Regions from separate parts of the Mangrovibacillus sp. Mu-81 genome, predicted to be linked through region 2. Evidence: a T-box and tRNA genes for the amino acid it is inferred to sense, from the RefSeq annotation. Region 2 holds a T-box; the other holds one or more tRNA genes.
What was found. A T-box is a leader RNA that pairs with one kind of tRNA and senses whether it is charged. The one in region 2 lies ahead of serS (serine--tRNA ligase), so its partner is inferred to be a tRNA-Ser.
Positions count from the first base shown of each region.

Region 1: it has a tRNA-Ser gene. The T-box ahead of serS (serine--tRNA ligase) is inferred to sense a tRNA for this amino acid. The anticodon was not compared.

Region 1 is NZ_JBAJHU010000002.1:395,750-400,168, reverse strand. It holds gene V6B33_RS05605 (hypothetical protein) at 97-321, shown strand; gene V6B33_RS05600 (hypothetical protein) at 345-485, shown strand; gene V6B33_RS05595 (helix-turn-helix domain-containing protein) at 1,016-1,903, opposite strand; tRNA gene V6B33_RS05590 (tRNA-Val) at 2,130-2,205, shown strand; tRNA gene V6B33_RS05585 (tRNA-Ser) at 2,355-2,447, shown strand; tRNA gene V6B33_RS05580 (tRNA-Tyr) at 2,464-2,544, shown strand; tRNA gene V6B33_RS05575 (tRNA-Trp) at 2,656-2,729, shown strand; tRNA gene V6B33_RS05570 (tRNA-Gly) at 2,749-2,821, shown strand; gene V6B33_RS05565 (FAD-binding oxidoreductase) at 2,998-4,365, opposite strand.
Region 2 is NZ_JBAJHU010000022.1:5,505-9,923, forward strand. It holds gene pdxS (pyridoxal 5'-phosphate synthase lyase subunit PdxS) at 192-1,076, shown strand; gene pdxT (pyridoxal 5'-phosphate synthase glutaminase subunit PdxT) at 1,084-1,671, shown strand; T-box leader at 1,725-1,937, shown strand; gene serS (serine--tRNA ligase) at 2,021-3,295, shown strand; tRNA gene V6B33_RS21810 (tRNA-Ser) at 3,402-3,494, shown strand; gene V6B33_RS21815 (hydrolase) at 3,661-4,020, opposite strand; gene V6B33_RS21820 (deoxynucleoside kinase) at 4,145-4,419, opposite strand, start outside.

The DNA.
Region 1 (4,419 bases), on a different contig from region 2:
ATCTCTTTGAAAGATCAAATAGGGGGTGATGCTTTGAAAAGAAAATGGTTTGTTTTCTGATAGGGGCTGCTCTGCTGGCTGGGTGTTCAATCGAGATTGACCGAGGAGGAGGAGAAATATACGGTCAAGAAAGCGGCTGATAAAGGGGACGTAATCGTGGATGAAGAGGGCAAAGTGGGAAATCTCGATAAGCTGCTGCATTTTATTGAAGAGGTACAAGAAAGTAAGCAGTCTCAAGTGACATTATCCAACTTTTTCAACCTGCAGGTAAGTTTGAATGAATTGAAGTATGTGATGGGGAAACATTATCCTATTCGTTAAAGAATGGGTCAGGAGAAGAAACTGTGAATACCACTTGTGGCAGCATCGAGGAAAGAAGTGGTTCCATCTCTTTACAGGGTTGTGCTGGAGATACCGAGGTCATCGGTCTGGTGCAGGTTTCCGAATATCAAATTAATAAAACCAAAGCTTCGATGAACGACTAGTGGCATCCGATCAAAGGATGCTTTTTTTATTTGCACAAGATAACTTTATGAGATGAATGGAGGGGATATCCATTATTTTAAGAGAGATAAGAGGGAAATGAGGTTGGAATAATAGTGTTTTAGTCTGAATAAAACCCGAACTAATCTGAACTATAGTTCAAGTAAGTTCGGGTTTATTTATTAGCTTTGTTCAAATCATCATTTAGTATATAGTTTGTTGCAGCGGTTAATTTGAGTGTAAGACGAAGACTCCTGCGGGAAAAGTAGCTTATTAGAAAAGCGGAAGGGCTTTGCTCAGAGGCTGGTGGCATAAGTCGAATCGACCTGGAAGGTGCTCTTTGCCTTCTTGGTCGGTTTGGCTTATTACATGTGCCTCTAGGCCCTGCAGCTAGACAAGTGAGACCAGTGCAGCTTGCCGAGGAGACTCACGGGCTACCCGCGGAAAGCGAAGTCTTGCACGGAAATTATTAGTGGTATTAGGGTCATCACTGATAATGTTCGCCTTTAGGCAGTTTTTTTTGTCCCAACCTCTATGTCCAGATCTGAAGAAGATGTTCCATCTTTTTTTCGATAAAATCTACATATTTCTTGTCTTGCAGGAGTTCAAACATATGAAAAGCACGTTTGAAGAATGGAAGGGCTTCTTCATAATTATGAAGGAGCTCATAGTTATAGCCGATTTGATAGTTCGATTCTCCAAGACCCCACAGCAGTTCTTCTTCAATGCACCAATTGATGGCTTTATGGCAATAAGCGATAGACTCCTCATATTTGCCTTGGCGTGTTAGTACTCTGGATATATTATAAAATAACCTGGTTTTGATAGATTTATCATGTAGTTGCTCAGCCGTTTTCAAGGCAGTCTCAACCAGGTTGTAATGATGGAGGGCTTCAGGGTGCCGATTTAATGAAAAAAGAATAGCACCTTTACTAGAAAGGATTTGCATCTCTCTTTCTGTCATCGCCTTTTTCTGATTGGCAGTCAGGTAATAAGCTTCATCTAAAAGTGAAAATGCATCGTCTTCATTATTTAATACTTCAAAAGCATATATTCCTTTATGCCAATAAAGAAGTTGCAGATGCTGTATGTCTTTATAGAAGAGAGGATTCTTTTCCTCGGCTTTCACCAGTTCTATTATTTCTTCGTATCTGCGGTTGATTCTGTGAAATTTTAACTGTTTTTCCACTTCCATAATATAATCAAGTCGAGGTGTGGTGCCTATTTCAAAGAAGTAGTTTACATCAACACCAAGCTTGACGGAGATTTGGTACAATGCCATGGCACTTGGATAAATATCCCCTTTTTCAATCCTGCTGATCAACGCCTGTGTACAAACTCCCTCGGCCAGTTCACCTTGCGTGAGCCCCACAACCTTCCTCAACTCTCTTATCTTTTTTCCAATTGCAGAATAATCCATATTCCCGCCCCCCTTTTCAAACATCCATATTTAACAAGTTTAACAGAAATAATCGATTTAAGTTGTGTATGACAGGGGATAGAGACAGTGTGCATGAGAAATTAGGGAAGAGGGGTATCCATTACTATGATTGAAGAATTTGTGAATTGAAGTTGACTTTTTTGAAAGGAATTGATAGATTAATATAGGTCTTGTCTAACGGATGATATTCTATCATTCTTTATTGGGAGGATTAGCTCAGCTGGGAGAGCATCTGCCTTACAAGCAGAGGGTCGGCGGTTCGATCCCGTCATCCTCCACCATGGATTTCTTACGAAGCGACAGCGCAGTAAAAATATCCTTCCTTAACCTTGCGAAGCGACAGCGGAGCATCACTAAGCAAAAGTTTAGCTAGCCTTAGAATAGGTAATTAAAAATTCGGGTGCTCAACTTTACCAGCAGCCAATCAAACGGAGGAATACCCAAGTCCGGCTGAAGTGATCGGTCTTGAAAACCGACAGGGGTGTTAAAGCCCGCGGGGGTTCGAATCCCTCTTCCTCCGCCATATTTCATTCTCTCGTGGAGGGGTAGCGAAGTGGCTAAACGCGGCGGACTGTAAATCCGCTCCTTCGGGTTCGGCAGTTCGAATCTGCCCCCCTCCATTTAGCTTGTTTCACGGAGCGCAAGCGGAGTGAAAATAAGCTTCCTTAACCTTTGGCAGCGAAAGCGGAGCAATACGCTCAAAGCGAAGAGTATTTATTAATCTATTTTATAGGGGCATAGTTTAACGGTAGAACGAAGGTCTCCAAAACCTTTGGTGTGGGTTCGATTCCTACTGCCCCTGCCAAAATTGCTTCAACTACGGTCCGGGTATAGTTTAATGGTAAAACTCAGCCTTCCAAGCTGATGTCGTGGGTTTGATTCCCATCACTCGATCCAATAATGATTAAAGGGTCCATTCTAGTAGTTCCTCACCTTTTTTGGAGGAAGTAGAAGAATGGACCTTTTTAGTTTATTTAGGGACAGTGGGTCAGGTCCTGTGTCCTGGGACGGAGGGACAGGTCCACTGTCCCATTTAAATCCATATCCCTGAATTCTTTCATCCTATCCCACTCTCAATCACAAAAAATTTTCCCCGGATTCAACAACCCATCCGGATCCAGAAGCTCTTTAAACGACTTCATCACCTCTACCGCTTCACCATGCTCCAACCTCTGATACTTCATCTTCCCAAGACCGACGCCATGCTCTCCGGTACAGGTTCCACCAGCTTCAATTGCCTTTAGGATGAGCTGTTCATTGATCGTCTCCGATGTCAATTTCTCTTCAGGGATGTTTGGGTCATATACGATGATGGTATGGAAGTTGCCGTCTCCAACATGGCCGAAGACACTTCCAGGCAGCCCGCTTGCTTCAATCTTTGCGCGGGCAAAGTCAACCATGTCGGCAAGCTTTGACAGGGGGACGCATACATCGGATCCCATTACTTCCTTTCCTTTCAGGTGACGGAAGGCGTATGCAAGTTCGTGCCTTGCTTTCCATATCTCGGCACGATCGATGGATCCGCTTGCCCGCTCCCAGTTCCTGCAGCCCATATCCTGCATCAGTTCCTCGACAAATGCGGCATCTTCTTCAGCGGAAGTCCGTGTGCCTGAGAATTCAAAGAATAACGAATGCTGTTCCGGGAAGTGGTAGTCCCCATAAGCATTGACCTGCTTGATGCTGGGGGCATCAACGAGTTCCATCCGAACCACTGGGATGCCGCTCGTGAGCACGGCTTGTGCTGCGGCGGCACACTGTTTTGGTGTATCGAACGTACAGCGTGCCGCAATCGTGTGTTCCGGGATGCCATGAAGTTTCAAGGTAATTTCGGTGATGATGCCTAACGTTCCTTCCGAACCGGTGAACAGGCCGTTTAGATGATATCCGCTGGATGATTTTTTTGCGGTGCTGCCGGTTTTGATGATCCTGCCGTCCGCCAGCACGACTTCAAGGTTCAGTACCTGATCGCGCATGGACCCGTAGCGAACGGCGGTCGTTCCGCTGGCATTTGTCGCAGTCATGCCGCCAATCGTGGCGTCAGCTCCTGGATCGATGGGGAAATAGAGTCCCTGCCGGTTGATTTCCCGGTTCAACTCAAGGCGTGTGATACCGGGCTGGACTGTAACGGATAAGTCTTCAGGGTTAAAGGAGATGATCTGTTTCATCCGGTCAAAATTCATGGAAATGCCCCTTGAAACGGGAATGGCCTGGCCGTCAAGCCCCGACCCTGCTCCATAAGGGGTGATAGGAAGCTTATTCGCCCTTGCAAAGTTCACGATGTCTTTGACCATTTGTGTCGATTCCGGGTACACCACCGTTTCCGGCTGTACGGGATCGTGAAACGATTCATCCCTGCTGTGCCGGAAAAGATCCCCTTCGCTTATACTGACGCGTTCAGCCCCTATCAAATCTTGCAGGTTCTCGATCCATTCAGTGCTCATCCAGCTACTACCTCCATTTTTAAAATATTCTAAATTTTATATTTACAAATAGAT
Region 2 (4,419 bases):
TGGTCGATTCGCCTTATGCCAACCGACTCTGAACAAAGCCCCTCCGTTTTTCTTCCCGCAGGACTGAAGCGACGAGGAGGCTCACGGGTCACCCGCGGAAAGCGAAGTCTCCCACGGAAATCAACAGCGGTATTTATAGAGTATTTTAAGGAGAAATAAAGACGGGCATAGGATAAATATAAGGGGGATACATAATGAATACTGGTACAGATCGTGTTAAAAGAGGTATGGCTGAAATGCAAAAAGGCGGCGTCATCATGGACGTTGTCAATGCAGAGCAGGCAAAGGTTGCTGAAGCTGCAGGAGCAGTTGCGGTAATGGCTTTAGAACGAGTTCCAGCTGACATCCGTGCTGCTGGCGGCGTAGCGAGAATGGCAGACCCTCGTATCGTGGAAGAAGTAATGGGAGCTGTAACGATTCCGGTCATGGCGAAAGCACGTATCGGCCATATCGTCGAAGCGAGAGTACTTGAATCAATGGGTGTTGACTATCTTGACGAAAGTGAAGTCTTGACGCCTGCTGATGAAGAGTACCACTTAAACAAAAGAGATTTCACCGTGCCATTCGTATGCGGATGCCGTGACTTAGGAGAAGCAGCACGACGTATCGGAGAAGGTGCATCCATGCTTCGTACAAAAGGTGAACCTGGAACAGGCAACATCGTCGAAGCGGTCCGCCATATGCGTAAAGTGAATGCTCAGGTTCGTAAGCTTGTAAACATGAACACAGATGAAATCATGACGGAAGCAAAGCTTCTTGGCGCTCCATATGAGTTATTATTGGAAATTAAAGAAAACGGCCGTTTACCGGTTGTGAACTTTGCTGCAGGCGGAATCGCGACTCCGGCTGATGCTGCTCTTATGATGGAATTAGGTGCTGATGGTGTATTCGTAGGTTCAGGTATCTTCAAGTCAGAGAACCCTGAGAAATTTGCGAGAGCGATCGTGGAAGCGACTACGCACTATCAGGACTACAAGTTAATTGCAGACCTTTCTAAAGAACTTGGAGTTGCAATGAAGGGTGTAGAAATTTCTTCAATCCTTCCTGAACAGCGCATGCAGGACCGAGGCTGGTAAGTTTATGATGAGAATAGGTGTATTAGGACTTCAAGGGGCTGTCAGAGAGCATGTCCGATCCATTGAGGCATGTAACGCCGAAGCGGTGGTCGTGAAGCGTACAGAGCAGCTGGACGGACTTGACGGCTTGATCATGCCCGGCGGAGAGAGTACGACAATGAGACGTCTGATCGACCGCTATGGATTTTTAGAGCCATTGAAAGAGTTCGCTGCCAGCGGGAAACCGATATTCGGCACATGTGCCGGCCTCATTCTATTGGCCAATAAGATTGTCGGTTATGATGAACCTCATCTTGGTGTCATGGATGTCATGGTGGAGCGCAACTCCTTTGGCCGTCAAAAGGAAAGCTTCGAAGCCGATTTGAATATTGCGCAAGTGGGAAATCATTTCAATGCCGTGTTCATCCGGGCACCGCATATCGTGGAAGCAGGAGAGGACGTTGAAATCCTGGCCAAGCACAACGAACGCATCGTGCTCGCCCGCCACGGTCAGTTCCTTGGATGCTCATTCCACCCTGAACTGACAGACGACAATCGTTTAACTGCATACTTTATCGAAATGGTGAAAGAGTCAAAAGAGAAAACATTGGCATAAACCTATTGCAAAATGGAAAACATTGTAGTAGATTATGAAATAACCAATATGAGTTTAAAACGTTGACAGGAAATAGTAGTGAAGACTTCTTGCTGAAAGAGAGCCGGTGGTCGGTGCAAACCGGTGCAGAATCTCCATGAATCCATCCTTGAGTGAAATACTGAACCATTCAGTAGGTATTTCCGGTGATTCCGTTACCATCTCTAAGAGGAAGACAGCTTTGTTGTCTTCAATTAGGGTGGCAACGCGGAACCTCCGTCCCTTTACCAGGGACGGGGGTTTTTTATTATTTTCGGAAGGCTTGCCAACGTTCAAATTCTAACACCATATATTAAAAGGAGGAACAAACATGCTGGACATTAAATATTTGAGAGCAAATTTGGAAGAAGTGAAAAACCGTCTTCAGCATCGCGGTGAAGATCTTGAGGACTTTGATAAGTTTGAGGAGCTTGATAAGAGAAGAAGGGAACTTCTAGTGGAAAGCGAGAACTTGAAAAGCAAGCGTAATGAGGTGTCTCAAAAAATTGCCCAGATGAAAAAGGAAAAGCAGGATGCCCAGGACATGATTGTTGAAATGCGTGAAGTCGGCGGCATGGTCAAGAAACTTGATGATGAACTTAGAGGGATCGAGGAAGAGCTGGAGCGCATCCTTTTGTCTATTCCAAATATTCCACATGAAACTGTTCCTGTCGGTGAAACAGAGGACGATAACGTGGAAGCCCGCAAATGGGGTGAAATCCGCGAGTTCGATTTCGAAGCAAAGCCGCATTGGGATATTGCGACCGATCTTGATATTCTTGACTTTGAACGTGCAGGAAAAGTGACGGGAAGCCGGTTTGTCTTCTATAAAGGGCTGGGTGCAAGACTGGAACGTGCTCTGCTGAACTTCATGATGGATTTACACATGGATGAGCACGGATATACAGAAATGATCCCGCCATTCCTTGTGAACCGAGCAAGCATGACAGGCACGGGACAGCTGCCGAAATTTGAAGAAGATGCTTTCCGTATCGAAAGTGAAGATTACTTCCTGGTTCCGACAGCTGAAGTGCCTGTAACGAACTATCACCGCGATGAAATCATCAAAGGCGAAGAGCTGCCGATCAGCTATGTGGCTTACAGCGCCAACTTCCGTTCAGAAGCAGGATCTGCCGGACGTGACACGAGGGGGCTGATCCGTCAGCATCAATTCAACAAAGTAGAGCTTGTCCGCTTTGTGAAGCCTGAAGAGTCTTATGATGAACTTGAAAAATTGACTGGTCATGCTGAAAAAGTACTTCAACTTCTGGAATTGCCATACCGCGTACTATCAATGTGTACAGCAGATCTTGGATTCACGGCTGCGAAGAAATATGATATCGAGGTTTGGATTCCAAGCTATGGGACGTACCGCGAAATCTCTTCTTGCAGTAACTTTGAAGGATTCCAGGCTAGACGTGCGAATATCCGTTTCAGAAGGGAAACAAACGCGAAGCCTGAACATGTTCATACATTGAACGGCTCTGGATTGGCCCTTGGCCGTACAGTAGCGGCTCTACTGGAGAATTACCAGCAGGAAGACGGATCTGTCATCGTACCGGAAGTTCTTCGTCCATACATGGGCGGGGCAGAATTTATTAAGTAACAGCTGCAAAAGGAGGCATCCGGCGGGTACCGGGTGCCTTTCATATTTTTTTATGAAAATCCTTGACTCCATTTTGCCACCATGATATTATAATTCTTGTCGATACGGAGGAATACCCAAGTCCGGCTGAAGGGATCGGTCTTGAAAACCGACAGGGGTGTTAAAGCCCGCGGGGGTTCGAATCCCTCTTCCTCCGCCATTGATTTATTTATAACCCAGCGCATAAATATTGGAGATTTTAAATTCGTTACTGGAGATGTAACGAATTTTTTTGGTTTCTGTAGATTTTTATATATTATAAATAATATGACAATTTAAGGAGAGAGCATATAAAGTGCCCTGCACAGGGTACAGGGCACTGCATTCTATTTCAAATTCTCGATATCTTCTCTTTTGTTCTTATCTTTGTTGTAATTCAGTACACCCATCTCTTTAATATTTCTACGTGTTTCCTCGGTCCCCAGTTTGAAGATCATTTCAAAAATTTCCTTCATTGAATGGTCATATTGGGCATTTTCCGGGTCTTTATGGTATTCACGGAACGGGATGTGCGCCCTTGTAAATGTCGACATCTCATCATCATGATTTTTTTCTAATAATGTCTTTAGTTTGGTTACTTCTTCAGGAGTAGCCCTAATTTGATAACTGACACTCTTTGCTTCTTCGGCATGAGGCACGACATCTCCGCTGCTAATATCTATAAAGTACGTATTTCTTGTTTCCATGCTGTTCATCTCCCTTTAATTCTCTTCTTGTTATATACATACCTCCTAACCAGTGATCATAAACGAAGGGGAAATGTTCAACGAAAAAGGTGCTCCCCATTTTTGGGCAGCACCTTTAAAGGTATTAGCTCTTTAACATTCTTGTCTGTTCTATAAAGTATCCGATTCGTTCTACGATCGGTTCAATCGAATTTCCATCGTTGACGAGATCATATTCACTGATGTCGAGGCGGAGAACAGGGCACGCGTTAAAGGAGTTGATCCAGTTTTCATAGCGCTGGTGCATTTCTTCCCAGTATTCAACCGGGGTCTGCTGTTCCATTGGACGCCCGCGCTCACGGATCCGGTCGATCACGTTATCGAGGGAACCTTCGAGATAAATCAGAAGATCGGGATGAG